Regions from separate parts of the Salinisphaera aquimarina genome, predicted to be linked through region 2. Evidence: riboswitches for the same ligand, from Rfam matches in the RefSeq annotation. Region 2 holds a riboswitch; the other holds the start of a gene.
What was found. A riboswitch is a leader RNA that binds a small molecule or an ion and turns the genes downstream of it on or off. The one in region 2 is predicted to bind cyclic di-GMP.

Region 1 (7,869 bases), on a different contig from region 2:
CACCTCATAAGCGCCGGCGTGTACCCGCCAGTCGGCGGCGCCTTCGATCTCGTCGGCAAAGATACCGCTGACATCGCCGGTGTTCGCGGCGTCCACCTCGGCCTGCTGAATATGGACATCACAGCCGGCAACGTCGCATAGACCACCCGCGTGGTCGAAGTGCAGATGGCTCAGAAAGACCAGGTCGATATCCCGTATCGACAGACCCAGACGCGCCAGATAACTGGGAATACGCTGCGCCTGGGTCATCACGGGCGGTTCGAACAACGGGCGCATCGGATCGAAATAGTGGGCGCGCAGCGCAGGTGTTGCGATCTTGTGATAGTCGCAACCCACATCGTAGAGCACGCGCCCGTTCGAGGTTTCGATCAGATAGGCAAGAATCGGCGCATCGATGTACTCGCTGTGCCCACGTCCACGCGTCGATACCACTTTTTCGTAACGATGCGTGGCCGTCAGCAGGGGCCATATGCGTATATCTCTGGACACGATCCTCACAGTTGAGAAAAGGGGTATCCAGTCGACAAGCAAGATGAGCGCCAGGCAAGGCCATCGGCGCCCCGACCCGGCAGGATGGACCGCGGTTAGCGGCAAAGCGGCTACATAGCCAAAGGCCGACACTTGCGGTATTCGTTTTCGACCTTTAGATGGCGTCGCTAACCGGAAAACGCACCAAAATTGCATGTCATAAACTCACAGTCCGAATCATTCGGCGCGACGCGCCAAGGAAGCTCGATGCCCGAAACGACTCGCTCTCTGGTCGGTGCCTGGGCCGTTACCGGCGGTATGGCGATCTGCGCCGCACTCGGGCTGCTGGCGGTCTATTGTCTGCTTATTGCTATGGCGCGGCGCCTGACCGCGCGCCGCGATATCGCGCACAAGTTTCTCGACGACTGTGCCTATGCCGGCGGCACGGTGGTATTTCTGCTTACGTTGCAGACCGTCTGGCAAGCGCATACGACCGCCCTGCTTCCCTGGATACAGGTGGTACGCCATCTCACCGGCCTCTGCCTGATTCTTGCACTCACATGGGCCGCGATGCGCGCCACGAGTGCCATTGGCGACGTGGTCGTGGGCATGAATCCGGCCGTCGAAGGTCGTCATCATACCGCCCGAAAACTGGAAACCCAGGCCCGCTTCATCAGCCGCGGTCTCAGCGTGCTGATCGCCATCATCGGCGTGGCCGCCGCGCTGATGACTTTTCCCTCCATCCGTCAGCTGGGCACCAGCCTGCTGGCCTCGGCCGGTATCGGCGGGCTGATTCTGGGTTTTGCCGCTCGGCCGGTGATCGGCAATCTGTTCGCCGGCCTGCAGATCGCGCTGTCGCAGCCGTTTCGCATCGAGGACGTACTCAAGGTCGAAGGCAACTGGTGCTGGGTCGAAGACATCACCACCACCTACGTGGTGCTGCGCGCCTGGGACATGCGACGAATCATCGTGCCGCTGCAGTGGTTCATCGAGAACCCGTTCGAGAACTGGACGCGTGACACGACCAATCTATTCGCGCCGGTGTTGATATGGCTCGACTACCGCATGCCGATCGAGCCCATCCGCAACGAATTCCAGCGTCTGCTGGATACCGATGGCGCGTGGGACGGCAAGGTTGGCCACACCCAGGTGGTCGACGCCAACGAACACGCCATGCAGGTGCGTTTTCTGCTCAGCGCGGGCGACTCCATCACGCTGTGGCATTTCCGTTGTCGGGTACGCGAAGCCATGCTCGACTTCATACAACGGGAATATCCACAGTACCTGCCCACGGTCAGAGCTCGACTCAAGGACAACGACAGCGCGTCCGGTCTGTTCTGAGCAGGCATGGGCGAAGCTACCCAACACGGCTGGTCCGTTTTATAGCGCCGCAGGCGAGATGCCAGGACCCGCCGACTTACGTCGACGCAGGCAGCCCATACCGGCAATAATCGCCAACGCCAGCCATGCGAGCCCTCGTGGTTCGGCGACCGATACCTCAGATGTCGGCAGACTGATCTGGCCTGCCTGACCAAAGCGCAGGTCATCCAGCGCAAAGCCGGCAGAGTTGTCCCCGGCGCGCCCAAACTGGATACCAGCGATCGAATTCGCGCCGCTATCGTCGGCCAGCCCCAGGAACTGGGCGCCGGTCAGGCCATTCTCCACCGATCCGAGCAGATTGCCTTGCCGATCGAACGCCGTCAGCACATGTGAGCCTGGCGCGTCGAAAAAACTGCCGATAAATCCGGCCGCGTTGACCCCGATACTGAACAGGATGGAAATTGGTCCATTAAAACGCGGCGACCCGCTCAGGATGGCTTCATCGGCGGAGCCCGGCACTAGGGTCGTAAACACCGGCTGTGCATTGCCCACTAGCGAAAGCCCATCCGAAGGAGACCCGGTAACGCAGCCCGCGCAGTTAAAATCGACCGCCTGGCCGCTGAAAAGGCCGCCCGTGCTCACGGTCGGACGGCTGCCACCGGCGTTCGGCCCGGGAATGAAGACGGGATTGCCGGTCTGATCGGGAACCTCGCTGAAGGTGATCAGGGATGCGTCCTGGTTGAACACGCTGGCATCGACCGATATCAACGCCGCCTGCGCAGGTACAACGCACAGAAGCGTGCTGCATGCGCTTATCAAAATATGCTGTGCTCTGGTTCCGATCATCAGTGGGGTCCCGAAATATTGATCACGCGCACATGTCGCGCCTATTGATTGGTATAGCTAATGCAAATTCGGGACCAACATTCAGTTCGTTGAAAATATTAATTTTTTTAAACTTTACAAACAAGAATATATGAGAACTGTAAGTTTTTTCGACACACGCATAAGCATCATTCTCCTGTAATTCCGATTGTTTTTATAGGCGGAAGGCGCAGGTTTTCCAACATTGCATCGTATTTTTATGAAAACTGGTGCACCGCAAAACGAATCCATTAATCTTGATTCTTACGCAACTGACTGCATTAACAATAATCTTTTGCGCGGAACGGACCAGTCCTTCGCAAGGCGCCGGCTTTAAGGATTGACATCACGCGGCCTCGCCGGAAAGCTACGCACCGACAAAGGCAACCCTGTCGAAAGACAGGTACGCAAAGCCAGGAGTCTACGGCCCCCTTGAACGGAGCTAAGATTGTCGGGTTTCCGCTAAGCCCCGCTGCAGCAATCTCGCGAGTAAAGCGCGAGTGAAGTCCTGTGCGGACTATGTAGAAAACCTGGGGGCACAGGTTTTAATACAGGATCTTTATTTAAAAATGCATATTTTTCAAAAATACGCCTTCGCGTTGGCAATCGGCTGCTTGCTGATCGCGAACGCGGGAACCGCGGCGCAGTCTTCGGCCGGCAAACAGTACGCGGGGTACGCCAGTTACGGCAATGCGCCGACCACGGCCACCAATTCCGACAGCAGCGACATCAAGAGCTACGGGACGACCGGTTCTTACGGTACCGTTGGCAAGCCCAATGAAACCACGCCGACTTCAGAACCGGCTAAACCCACCGCGCCGAACGACGCTGACGGCGCTGACGGCGCTGACGGCGCTGACGGCGCTGACGGCGATAGTACCGAGGTCGATTCGGGCGGCGCCCAAGGCGTGGCGAGTTTCGAGGTCGAAAACAATGCGGGACAAAAGCAGTCCAACGTACCGGTGACCATCGGTCAGGTATTCCGCAAGGGCGCGGTGCCGTCGGACAAGAGCCTCGATGCACGTATCGACGGGCAGCCTATTCCCATCCAGGTCGACAAGAAAGCCAGTTGGCAGGATGGTTCTTTGCGCCATGCCGTCATTTCCGTACGCGTCCCGACGCTTGCGGACGGAACCAGCCGCGTCGATCTCGTCCTGGCAAAGCCGTCGTCCAGCGGCTCGGCGCCCACCATCAACCAGCTTCTGGGCACGGATTTTGACGCCAGCGCAGATCTAAAGATCAAGGGGCGCAAATACCACATCGATGCACGCGAACTGCTCACCCGGGTCAATCAGACGGGCGGTTGCACGAGTTGGGGCAAGCAATGCAAACAATGGCTATCGGGCCCGGTTGCATCTGAATGGATCGTTGGCGGCCCGGTAAGCACGTCCGAAAGCGGACCATCGTCGCTCGCCGCTGTCTATTTCCATATTCGTGCTTACGGCGACGGCAATGGCAAGATTTCGCGAGCACGCGTCGATGTCGTCATGGAAAACGACTGGGCCTATGCCAAGGCCCCCCAGAACATCAAGTACGCCGCTGACCTGAGCGTCGGTCAACAGAACTTCAAGGTCAAATCACTCAAGCATTATCGCCAGGCCCGCTGGCACAAGGTGTTGTGGTGGCACAACGCTCCGGATGTCTATGCCCGCGTAGACACGCGGTATCTGCAGTCGACCGGTGCCATTTCGCGTTATGCCGACCTGGCCCCCAGTGAAAAATTTCTGAACTCCGTCGCGACGTCGTTCGCCCCCATGACCAACGGCAATCAGACTCCGGTGATGGCCAACACCGGAGCCCAGGCAGCGATCGGCCCCCTGCCACGCTGGACATCCACTTATGCAGTGTCTGGAGACCAACGTGCCTTTGATTGGATGAGGGCCAATGATGACGCCGTGGGCACCTATGGATTTCATTACCGAGATCAGGAGACCGGCCGGCCGCTCGAAATCACTCGGCATCCGCAAGTGACCATTGCGAATTACAGCTCTGCGAGTCAATCAGGCGACCCGCAGACCCGGGCCGACCTGTTACCGAAATGCGGCGGCGACTGCAACTCCCCATATGCATTCGATATTGCGCACCATCCCTCCATCGGCTATGTCCCCTATCTGGTGACAGGCGACTATTACTATCTTGAAGAGATGCAGTTCACCGCCTCCTACATCGAGCTTTGGGGGAACGAGAAGTATCGTGGTTTCGATAAAGGGCTCCTGGCACACGCGCAGGGACAGGTGCGTGGGCAGGCATGGTCACTACGCAGTATCGGCGATGCTGCGTTCGCCACGCCCGACGATGATCCGATGAAATCCTACTTCGAGGGGCTGGTCGCCAATATTCTCGCCGATTATCAGGATCGCTTTCTTGCCGATGATAGAGCGGACCAATTGCACGTCATCGATACCTACGGCGCGGCGATCTACTCACTCAATGGCCAGTCACGCGTGGGAATCGCACCATGGCAGGCTGACTTCTTTACCTGGGCCGTGGGCCATGCCGCTGAGCAGGGTTTCACGGCTGCAACACCTTTTCTGAAGTGGCTCGCCACTTTTCAGATCGGCCGCATGACCGATTGGAAAGACAACCCCGCCCAAGGTTACTGCTGGCTTCTAGCATCCGCCTACAGCCTACAGATCCGCGACTCCCGGTCATCCGGTACCTATGCAACGCTTCAGCGAGCCTACGAAAAGAGTTTCGCAGGTATCGATGGTCTGAAATGCAACAGCCAGCCGATGATCAATGAATTGTCGAGCGGCTCTAATAGCTACGTCCGCGGGGAAATGGTGGGCTACGCGAATTCGGCGACCGGCTTTCCGGCAAATTTCCAGCCCGCGTTGTCGATGGCAGTAGACAGCGGCATCAAAAACGCTGCGCTGGCATGGAGCATCTTTGCTGGCCGCACCATCAAACCTAAATTCGATACATATCCAAACTTCGCGATCGTACCGCGCTCGCAGTAATTAAGGGCGGCAAAAAGCGGACGGTGCCGGCAGGCGCCGGCCGCTTTTTTCGAATGCCCACTTTGATGTTGAAAAACTCAGGGCGCTATCGCGGTTACGGCATGGGTTGACGGGAATGACGCGTAATGATGCTTGTGTCGCAATTCCGGCTGCAATACGTCTAATCCCGAGGGCGATCTTTTGCTTGCGGAGCGGCCCCAGCTCGAACCGCCACACGAACCGGCTCGAGGCGGGGTCACAACGCGAAGTGGCGCGTTCACCCGCGGTACGCCAGTCAGCTCAGTGCGCGTACCCGAAATTTCCGGCCTTTGATACGGCCGGCGCTCAGGCGATCCTGGCCAGCACGGGCGACATCGCGTCGGATGGCCACATAGGCACGCGTGGCGGCAATGTCGATCTTGCCGATTGCGTCTGAACTCAACCCGGCGTCACCGGTCAGCGCGCCGAGAATATCGCCCGGACGGAGCTTGTCGCGACGTCCGCCATCAATGACGAGGGTCTTCATGGGGGCGAGTTTCAGCGTCTTGGCGCGGGGTTTCTCCAGTACGAGAGGATGCCACGACAGAGGGGCACCGAGGTGTCGCTTGAGGTGGTCGGCCCGCGACCGCTCCTGAGCCGTACAAAGCGTGATCGCCAGGCCGGATTCGCCCGCTCTTCCGGTGCGGCCAATTCGATGTGTATGCGTGTCGGGATCGTTGGCCATGTCGTAGCTCACCACCAGGGGCAAAGCCACGATATCGAGACCGCGAGCGGCGACGTCCGTTGCGACCAGTACCGCGCAACTACGATTGACGAACTGGATGAGCACTTCGTCACGGTCTCGCTGCTCCATATCGCCGTGCAGCGCGAGTGCCGACAGTCCGCGTCCGTCCAGATCCTTTTGCACGGCATCCACATCTCGCCGCATGTTGCAGAACACGAGCGCCTGGGCACTGCCCGCGTCGCCGGCGGCTTCCTGATCGAGAATCTGCGCCAGCGCGTCCGGCTTGCGAACCGCGGCTATTTCGTGAAAGCGTTGCTCGATTGCGGCATCGTCGCGATCCGACTCATCGACGGTCACTTCCACGGCATCGTGCTGCAGGCCTTCACTGGCGACACGGAGGGCAGGTGGCCAGGTGGCCGAAAAGAGCAATGTCTGGCGGCGTTTGTCGAGATAACCCACGATAGTGGTCAGGTCCTCGCCAAAGCCCATATCGAGCATCCGGTCCGCCTCATCGAGAACAAGAGTGCGAACGCTGCTGCAATCCAGGCTTTCGCGCCGCAGGTGCGCAAGCACGCGCCCGGGCGTTCCGACCACGACATGCGGCTCATGCGCCAGCGACGCCAGCTGCGGGCGCATCGGCACGCCGCCACAGAGGGTCAGGAGTTTGACGTTGGGAAGCGCAGTCGCCAAAGCGCGGATCGCGCGGCTGACCTGGTCCGCGAGTTCACGCGTGGGACATAGGACGAGGGCCTGCAGGCGCGCCTCTTCGACCGTGAGGGTTTGCAGCAACCCAAGTCCGAATGCGGCGGTCTTGCCGCTGCCGGTTATGGCCTGCGCGATCACGTCGCGGCCGAGCAGTATCGGGGGCAGGCTCTGGGCCTGTATAGGCGTCATCGACGGATAGCCCAGCGAGTCGACGCTGGCCAGCAGTTCGGGACGTAAATCCAAGGTATTGAATGCGGTCATGCAACATGATCGCATCTAATGACGGCGAGTGCCGTCAATAAAGGAAGAGAAACCGCGATGCGCGGTCAGGGGCGGATGAACTCGCCCGAAGCTTAATGGAGATAAAAGAAGCCAGACACGAATACGTAGCTAGAGAACGTAGGAACCGACCGATGGTCGATGATACGAAAGAGCCAAATAGCAGTGTCCGACCTCTTATACCAGTCTCGGCGTCGCGGGATAGACCTTGACGCGATCGCTGGAACAGTTACATCACAGCAATCTCATCACGCCCTGTTGATCCCGCGGGCGGCAAGACTTGTCGTTTGTCTAAGCTTAGACAGCGACGACGTTATTGGCGCACGGTCCTTTCTGACCTTCGCCGACTTCGAATTCGACAGCCTGTCCATCATTCAGGGTCGCGTAGCCGCCACCGTTCTTGATCTCGGAATGATGCACGAAAAGGTCTTTGCTTCCATCCTCAGGGGCGATGAAACCAAAACCTTTTTCGGAACTGAACCACTTCACTGTGCCTTTGGCCATACTTTTTCTCTAACTTAATCGTGTTGATTGATCGCAGATTATCTGCCCGTCTAGTATACCCACTAT
Region 2 (7,869 bases):
GGTAAAGATAGCCAGCGGGAAATTCCAGGGACAGATGCACACGAAAACGCCGCGCCCGTGCAAGCGGTAGGTATTGCGCTCGCCGGTAGGGCCGGGGAGCACATGTTCGCCGTCGAACTCGTCTTCGACCTGACAGGCGTAATAGCGGCAGAAATCGACCGCTTCGCGTACTTCGGCGATGCCGTCGGGGATATGCTTGCCGGCCTCACGTGCGCACAGCGCCACGAGTTCGGCGGTATGTTCTTCAAGCAGATCGGCATAGCGACGCAGACAGGCCGCACGTTCGCGGCCCGGCGTGGCGCTCCAGCCGTCGGCAGCCTCGGCTGCGGAAGCGAGTGCCGCGTCGATATCGTCAGCCGTTGCCCAGACCACGTCACCCACGGTGCGTTCGTTGTCGGCGGGTGACTTCACGGCGATCGCATTCTTGCGCTGGTCGTCTGCCTGTCCGGCGCCGGCTTTCTTGCCGTTGACCAGGCCGTTGATCAGCGGCGCGGCGCGCCACACACGGGCATCGGCTTCGCGCATGCCCTTGGCAAGCGCATCGAGTTCGCGGATATCGGACAGATCCACGCCGCGGGCGTTGGGTCGGCGCGTGCCGTAGAGATCGTGTGGAAGGGCGATCTTCGGATGGGTGGCGGATTTCTGGTTGGTGGCCGTGGCCACCGGGTCGGCCACGATCTCTTCGACCGGTTCGTCCTCGTCCACCAGTCGATTCACGAACGAGCTGTTGGCGCCGTTCTCGAGCAGGCGGCGGACCAGATAGGCCAGCAGATCTTCATGCGCGCCGACTGGTGCATAGATCCGACAGGCCGCGCGCGGCGTGCCGTTCGGCTGTGTCTTTTCGACGATCTGTTCGTAGAGCGCTTCGCCCATGCCGTGCAGACGCTGGAATTCGTAGTCCTCGCGGTCGCCGACCAGCTCACGGATATAAGACATGGTGTGGGCGTTGTGGGTCGCGAACTGGCCGTAGAACACATCCGGGTTGTCGAGAATGCGACGGGCGCAGGCCAGAAACGACACGTCGGTATTGACCTTGCGGGTAAATACCGGATAGCCGTCGAGGCCGGCTTCCTGGGCGTGCTTGATTTCGGTGTCCCAGTACGCGCCTTTCACCAGCCGGATCATGATGCGTCGGTTGTGGCGCTTGCCCAGGTCCGCGAGCCAGTCGATCGCGTCGAGGGCACGCTTCTGGTAAGCCTGCACGGCGAGGCCAAGGCCTTGCCAGTCGGACAGATCGTCTTCCTGCGAGACACAGGCGAACAGTTCCAGCGACAGATCCAGGCGCGCAGCCTCTTCGGCATCGATGGTTAGATTGATGTTCTTGCTGGCCGCCAGGCGGGCGAGCTTGAGCAGGCGCGGCAGCAGTTCCTTGTGCACGCGCTCGCGGTGGGCGAGCTCATAGCGGGCGTGCAGCGCCGACAGCTTGACCGACACGCCGGGCGATTTCTCGGGCCCTAGATTCTTGCTGGCGCTGCCGCAGGCCTCGATCGCGTGGTAGTAGTCGTCGTAGTAGCGCTGTGCATCCTTGTCGGTGCGGGCGGCCTCGCCCAGCATGTCGTAAGAATAGGTATAGCCGCGCTTTTCCAGCGACCGGGCGTTGCTGATCGCTTCTTCGATCGTACGCCCCATCACGAACTGTTTGCCCATGATCCGCATCGCCTGGCTGACGGCCTGACGAATGAACGGCTCGCCGCTACGCTTGACCAGCCGCTGCAGAACGTTGCGGAAATTACGCTGTGGCGCGTCCTCGTGGCGCAGGATGCGCCCGGTCAGCATCAGGCCCCAGGTGGAGGCATTCACGAACCACGATTTGGACTCGCCCAGATGGGATTCCCAGTTCGAGCCGCCGATCTTGTCGTCGATAAGTTTGTCGACGGTCGCGTCGTCCGGGATACGCAACAGCGCTTCGGCCAGGCACATCAGCACCACGCCTTCCTGACTCGACAACTCATACTCATGCATGAAGGCGTCGATACCGCTGCCATGCGCGTTCTTGTCGCGTACGGCCTGCACGAGCTTGCCGGCGCGGGTCTCGATTTCACGGCTGGCTTTCGTATCGAGCCGGGCTATGTCGATGAGCCGACGGAGCTGCTCAGCCTCGTCGCAGCGATAATTTTCGATCACCCCGCGATAGGCGGCGTCGTCGATCTGGCTGGGTCGGGAATAATCCATAAAAGCGCGAGATATCGAATTGGATTTCAATCTAACGTGTGCCCCGTGGACTGTCGAACGCTGCGCGCGTGGAATGCGCTGGTTATGCGAAAGCCCGGTCGATTGATTCAGTCAATCAGGGCTGCCTCGCACAGCAAAGCCCAAGCTAAAACCGTCGGCACGTCAGTTAATTGGCGTAGGCGCTCAGGTATCGAGCAGAGGCAGCCCGATTACAGATGTGTATGTCGGAAGAGTAGTCGGACATTTATCTTTGCGAGCAAGCGAGATGGGTACCTGCGCTATCTGAGCGTCGTAATCCTGGCTTTAGATAAGGCATGACGAGGCGGCGACCCATGCTGGCTGGAAGACGGGGGCTGCTTGAGTGGATCGTCGGTCCGGCGTCCCGGCGATATAGGCCTCCTGACAAGCGGTCTCGAGTGCGTCCCGGAACTGGGTGCTATGGGCCCCGGCAAGCTCCGTTATCACAGCGATGCGCGGCGGGGCGGACATTCGGCAAGCGTGCCGATAACGGCCGCTCCGGAAATCGGCAAGTAACAATTACGGTGTTGCTGACGCGTGCATTGATGGGCGGGCGGTAGCGAATCGCGCCGACGGCTCGCCGGTTGAGGCATGCGATGCTCCCGGCGTGGTCGTCGGCTGATTGGAATGCCCACTGGCAGGGGGGCAGACAGGTTCTTTTCGGCCCATGTCACCGATAGGGTTATCAAGCCACTTGTTCGGCCATTGATCTAAGTCACCGACAAGCGACTTCGTCCGTCACCTCGCCAGCCTTATGCAGTTGCCGCCGTCGTTGTGATGGCCGTGTGCGAGTTGCGATCGCTTTTGAGCACGCCGTACCGGTGTGCTTGCAGCGATGTGGTCGAGTATTTGATAAATGGTAGCGACGGAGTGCAGAAATCGGGTGAAAAGGAATCTTTTTTACGTCGCCACTAAAGTGAGTTATCGCGCGGAGCTCCTCGCGGAGGCCTTTGATTGCTAATGATTCGCCTCAATAGAGACCGGCAGTCGGCAAGCTCAGACTCCAGGCGTACTTGTCTATGACCAAGGGGCCTCGCCTTAAGTAGCGCGACCGATGGTCGATAGACTGACCGAGGGGGCGATCAATTCACTTTGGGTGATGTGAAGGGTTGTACACAACCGGGGCTCGACTCGACCGAGCTCCGGGGAATCCTTCGGAAATTGAATAGGGACAGTTTGTCACGAGGCTAACGAGCTTCAGGGCAGCTAGTTCATGAAGTTAACGACAAAGGCAAAGCTTCCGAAAGGTTGCGACGCAAAGCCACGGGTCTAAAGCGTGCGGAGTGCACGCCATGATCGCCGGGCTGCCGTGAGCATCCAGTGCTACGGCAATTTTGAGTAATCAAGGTTCCGCCGTGGCGATCTCGCTTATCCGCGCGTCGGAACATGCCAATTCAGCATGGACCGACATATGCATTCTCGCTATTTTCTGATTGTCATTCTTCTGTGCGGCTCGCTCGCTGCTTGCGGCGGATCGGGGTCCGGAGACGGCTCAGACAACGAATCCTCCTCTTCATCGTCGCAAAGTGCGTTCCTGCCCCCCGTGGATAGCGACAGCGCGCCTGCCGAAGATGGTGATCAAGTGGATCAAGGTCAAAGCGGCAGCGATGCCGACGGGGCCGGATCCGAAGATGACGCCGGGTCGGATCTAGATTCCGATCCGGATGGAAGCGCGAAACCGAGCCCGGGCTCCGGGGCAGGCCAAGGGGTGGGCTCAACGCCGGAGGCCGGAAACAGCGACGATGGCCGCTCGGATCAGTCTGACCAAGACGGAGAGTCCAACCAGAATGCTGACTTGGATGATGACCAAGTGTCCAGAGACTCTCCGAATTCATCTGCAGGTGAAGAGGAAGAAGAGGAGGAGGAAGATACGGCCGACACCGCCGATATTGCTGGCGCCGCTTCCGTGGTCAATGTAGCGATTATCGGCGAAACCGATCGTCGCTCCTCATCCGATTCGATCACTTTTGGTCAGGTGTTTGCCAAAGGAGACGTTCCTGCTGGCAGTGCTTTGGTCGGCACTGTCGATGGCGGTCAGGTCCCGATGCAGGTTGATAAGAAAGCGACCTGGGCCGATGGATCCTTGCGTCATGCGGTAATCACGGCCCGTATGTCCGACGTGGGTGATGGGTCGCCGAAGCGGTTATCCATTAATGTAATCCCTCAGGCGCGGGATGCGCAGACACGGCCGGAAAACGCGATCACTTTGTCTGACGTTCTGGGCAGCGGCTTCGACGCGCAGGTCGATGTAAAAGCCTCGGGCGCGGGCAACTACAAAATCAGCGCACACGATCTCTTGCAGACCGTGTCCCAGTCCGGCAATTGCTCGGCATGGAGCAAGAATTGCAAACAATGGCTCGACGGGCCGTTGGCGTCCGAATGGATTGTGAGTGGGCAGGTCATATCTGGGAACGAGGCCTTGGCGGGACTCAACGTCTATTTCAATGTTCGCGCTTATGCCGGTGAGGATGGTGCGATCGAGCGTGTGCGCGTGGATACCGTGTTCGAAAATAACTGGGCCTATGCGAAAACATCCGAGAACATCGACTACAGCGCGAGCATCCAGGTGGGTTCGCAGAATTACGATGTTGATGACCTGAAGCATTATCATCACGCGCGCTGGCATAAGGTGTTGTGGTGGCAGGGCGATCCGGGCTTGTATGCTCGTATCGATACGGATTATCTGCAGAACTCCGGCGCTATTTCGCGCTACGCCAAGCTCTCCCCACCTGAGTCGTTTCTCAATGGCGTCGCCAAGAGCTATCCGCCAATGTCTCATGGCGACCAGACGCCCAAAATGGGAAGCACCGGCGCCCAAGCTGCAATTGGACCGCTGCCCCGGTGGACGTCCTCGTATGCCGTATCCGGCGATCGGCGGGCATTTCGGTGGATGCTCGCCAATGACGATGCCGTGGGTAGCTACTCGTTTCATTACCGTGACGGCGAAACCGGGCGGCCGCTTGAAATTTCCCGTCATCCCTACGTCACTATTGCGGCCAAGAGCTTCGCTAGCCGCGCAGGCAATCCACAATACCGTCGCGATTTTCTCACCGATTGCACCGGTAGTTGCAGCACGCCGCTAAGCTTTGATATTGCTCACCATCCGTCAATTGGCTATGTGCCTTATCTTACGACTGGTGATTACTACTATCTTGAGGAGATGCAATTCACGGCATCGTATATCGAACTCTGGGCTAACCCTGGATACCGTGATTTTGACAAGGGTGTGTTGCTTAAGGCACAGAGTCAGGTGCGTGGGCAGGCTTGGTCGTTGCGCAGTATTTCGGATGCGGCGTTCGCTACACCGGATGACGATCCGATGAAGGCGTACTTCGAAGGGCTCATGTCGAATATTCTGTCCGACTACAGTGATAGCTATCTCGAAGATGACACCAAAAACCCCCTCCACGTTACAGCCAACTCTGGTGCCGTTATTTACTCCGCGGGTGGGCAAAAGAAAGTGGGGGTGGCCCCTTGGCAAGCGGACTTCTGGACGTGGTCGCTCGGCCATGCCGCGGATCAGGAAATGCCCAATGCGCTCGAGTTGGTGAAGTGGTTTGGCGAATTCCAAGTGGCGCGTATGACGGACTGGAAAGTCAATCCCGATAGCGGCTTTTGCTGGCTGCTGGCCTCTGCTTACAATTTGCGCATCAGGGATGCCGAAAGCTCTCAGCTGTACCCTGATATCCAGACCGTCTACAAGGTCAATTTCCCGCAACTCGACGGACTGAAATGCAACTCTCAGCCGATGGTAAATGAGCTAAGCGATTCGAAGACGACTTACAGGATCGGCCAGATGGTTGGTTACGCGTTTTCGCCGACCGGCTTTCCGTCCAATTTTCAGATTGGTCTTGCAATGGCCGCGCAAAGTGGCGTTGAAAACGGTCGCGAAGCATGGAAGTTATTCGATGGACGGACGATCAAGCCTGATTATGCGAAGAATCCGAACTTTGCTGTCGTACCACGCTATTAGGATGTTCTGGTAGGGGTTGACGCTGGACACGGCCGTAGCGCGGGAAAAGGTACGGCAGCTCGGTGGTGTCGGTATGGTGGAACAGTGCTTCCGATGGCGCTAAGCTCCGTGGGCCTATCGACCAAGAGTCATTGCGCGTTCATTGATGCGCTGTAGACTTCCTGGCCCTACGAATTCCCGGAGAGTTGTTTGAATAACATACGTGTTGATCTGATAGCGGCGGCGCGCCCCAATTTCATGAAGGTCGCGCCGCTCTACCACGCTTTGAAGGCAGCCAAGTGGTGCGACGTGCGATTGATCCACACCGGTCAGCACTACGACGCCAACATGTCAGATTCTTTTTTCGAGGATTTCTCTCTTCCGGCGCCGGATATTCATCTCGAAGTCGGCAGTGGCTCACACGCCGAACAAACCGGCAAAGTGATGGCTGCCTACGAGCGGGTTTGTCTATCGACACCTCCGGATTGGGTTATCGTCGTCGGAGACGTGAATTCGACCGTCGCCTGCGCGCTGGCTGCCGTCAAACTGGGGATACGTGTCGCCCATCTCGAAGCAGGTCTGCGCAGTCGCGATCGCAGCATGCCCGAAGAAATCAACCGCCTGGTGACAGATGCAATCGTCGACCTCCTCTGGACGCCATCCAAAGATGGAGACGAGAATCTGATCGCCGAGGGTGTGCCCGTCGATAAGATCGATTTCGTCGGCAATATCATGCTGGATGCCTTCGAACTGGTTCGCGACAAGATCAAAACGGCGAACGCCGCCGCGCGTCTCGGATTGTTGGTGGAGGAATTCGGCGTCGTAACCCTGCATCGACCCTCGAACGTCGACGACCCGGATATCCTTGCGATACTTGTGAATCAACTCGTGGCAGCGAGCAGGCATCTGCCTCTGATCTTTGCCGTGCATCCGCGCACCCGCGGTCGGCTTGAAAGTACGGGCCTGATCGCGCGACTGGCGGCCGCCGATGATATTTACCTGATTGATCCGCTCGGGTATATCGAATTCATGAGCCTGGTTACCCGGGCACGTGTCGCAATAACTGATTCTGGCGGTATTCAGGAGGAAACGACCTATCTGGGCATTCCGTGCTTGACGCTACGTAACAACACCGAACGGCCAATCACTCTGACCGAAGGCACCAACCAGTTGGTGAAGCCTGAAAAGCTGCTGGACGCGTTGGTAGAAGCCTTGGCAACCGCTGATGCGGCCAAGCCATCGCCCGAGTTATGGGATGGTCGCGCCGCGCCACGTATTGTTGAGAGTCTGAGAAAGCATGCCAGGATGGATCAACGTGTGATTGCCGAAGTGTGAAGGTATCGTTAACATCAATGCGCGCATGTGGCAGGCCTAGTCCTGCATTGCCACTTGTCTATATGGCATTGGCACAGACAAAGTAGCGCTGAGTGAAAGGACAAGGGCTACGCGGACGGTAAGTAATAACACTGTTGGCTGTGGGTGTCGGGATAAATTACGAACAGTTCGAGTTAAAACTCGTCTGCCCCACGTGTTTCGGATAACTTGCTGATTTAGTTGATGCCTCCATTGTGGCGCAATAATTGCTTGATCAGGAACCAGACGCTTTGAATGCTGTCCAGCCAAAAGTTCGCCACGCTGTGGCGGCTGATCGAATTTTGATGTGAGGATTGATGATATGCGTAACCAAGTCACTAAACTGAGTTTGCTGACTGTCGTGGTGATGTCGA

Region 1: linked by a shared signal. The riboswitch ahead of ACFOSU_RS16635 (RIFT barrel domain-containing protein) and the one ahead of ACFOSU_RS13420 (RIFT barrel domain-containing protein) in region 2 are both predicted to bind cyclic di-GMP.

Annotation. Positions count from the first base shown of each region.
Region 1 covers NZ_JBHRSS010000008.1:246,501-254,369, forward strand. The annotation lists gene ACFOSU_RS16620 (N-acyl homoserine lactonase family protein) at 1-489, opposite strand, end outside; gene ACFOSU_RS16625 (mechanosensitive ion channel family protein) at 736-1,809, shown strand; gene ACFOSU_RS16630 (PEP-CTERM sorting domain-containing protein) at 1,849-2,634, opposite strand; cyclic di-GMP riboswitch class I at 3,025-3,116, shown strand; gene ACFOSU_RS16635 (RIFT barrel domain-containing protein) at 3,222-5,612, shown strand; gene dbpA (ATP-dependent RNA helicase DbpA) at 5,887-7,281, opposite strand; gene ACFOSU_RS16645 (cold-shock protein) at 7,597-7,803, opposite strand.
Region 2 covers NZ_JBHRSS010000006.1:163,380-171,248, reverse strand. The annotation lists gene putA (bifunctional proline dehydrogenase/L-glutamate gamma-semialdehyde dehydrogenase PutA) at 1-2,172, opposite strand, end outside; cyclic di-GMP riboswitch class I at 3,411-3,502, shown strand; gene ACFOSU_RS13420 (RIFT barrel domain-containing protein) at 3,602-6,163, shown strand; gene wecB (non-hydrolyzing UDP-N-acetylglucosamine 2-epimerase) at 6,353-7,477, shown strand; gene ACFOSU_RS13410 (PEP-CTERM sorting domain-containing protein) at 7,818-7,869, shown strand, end outside.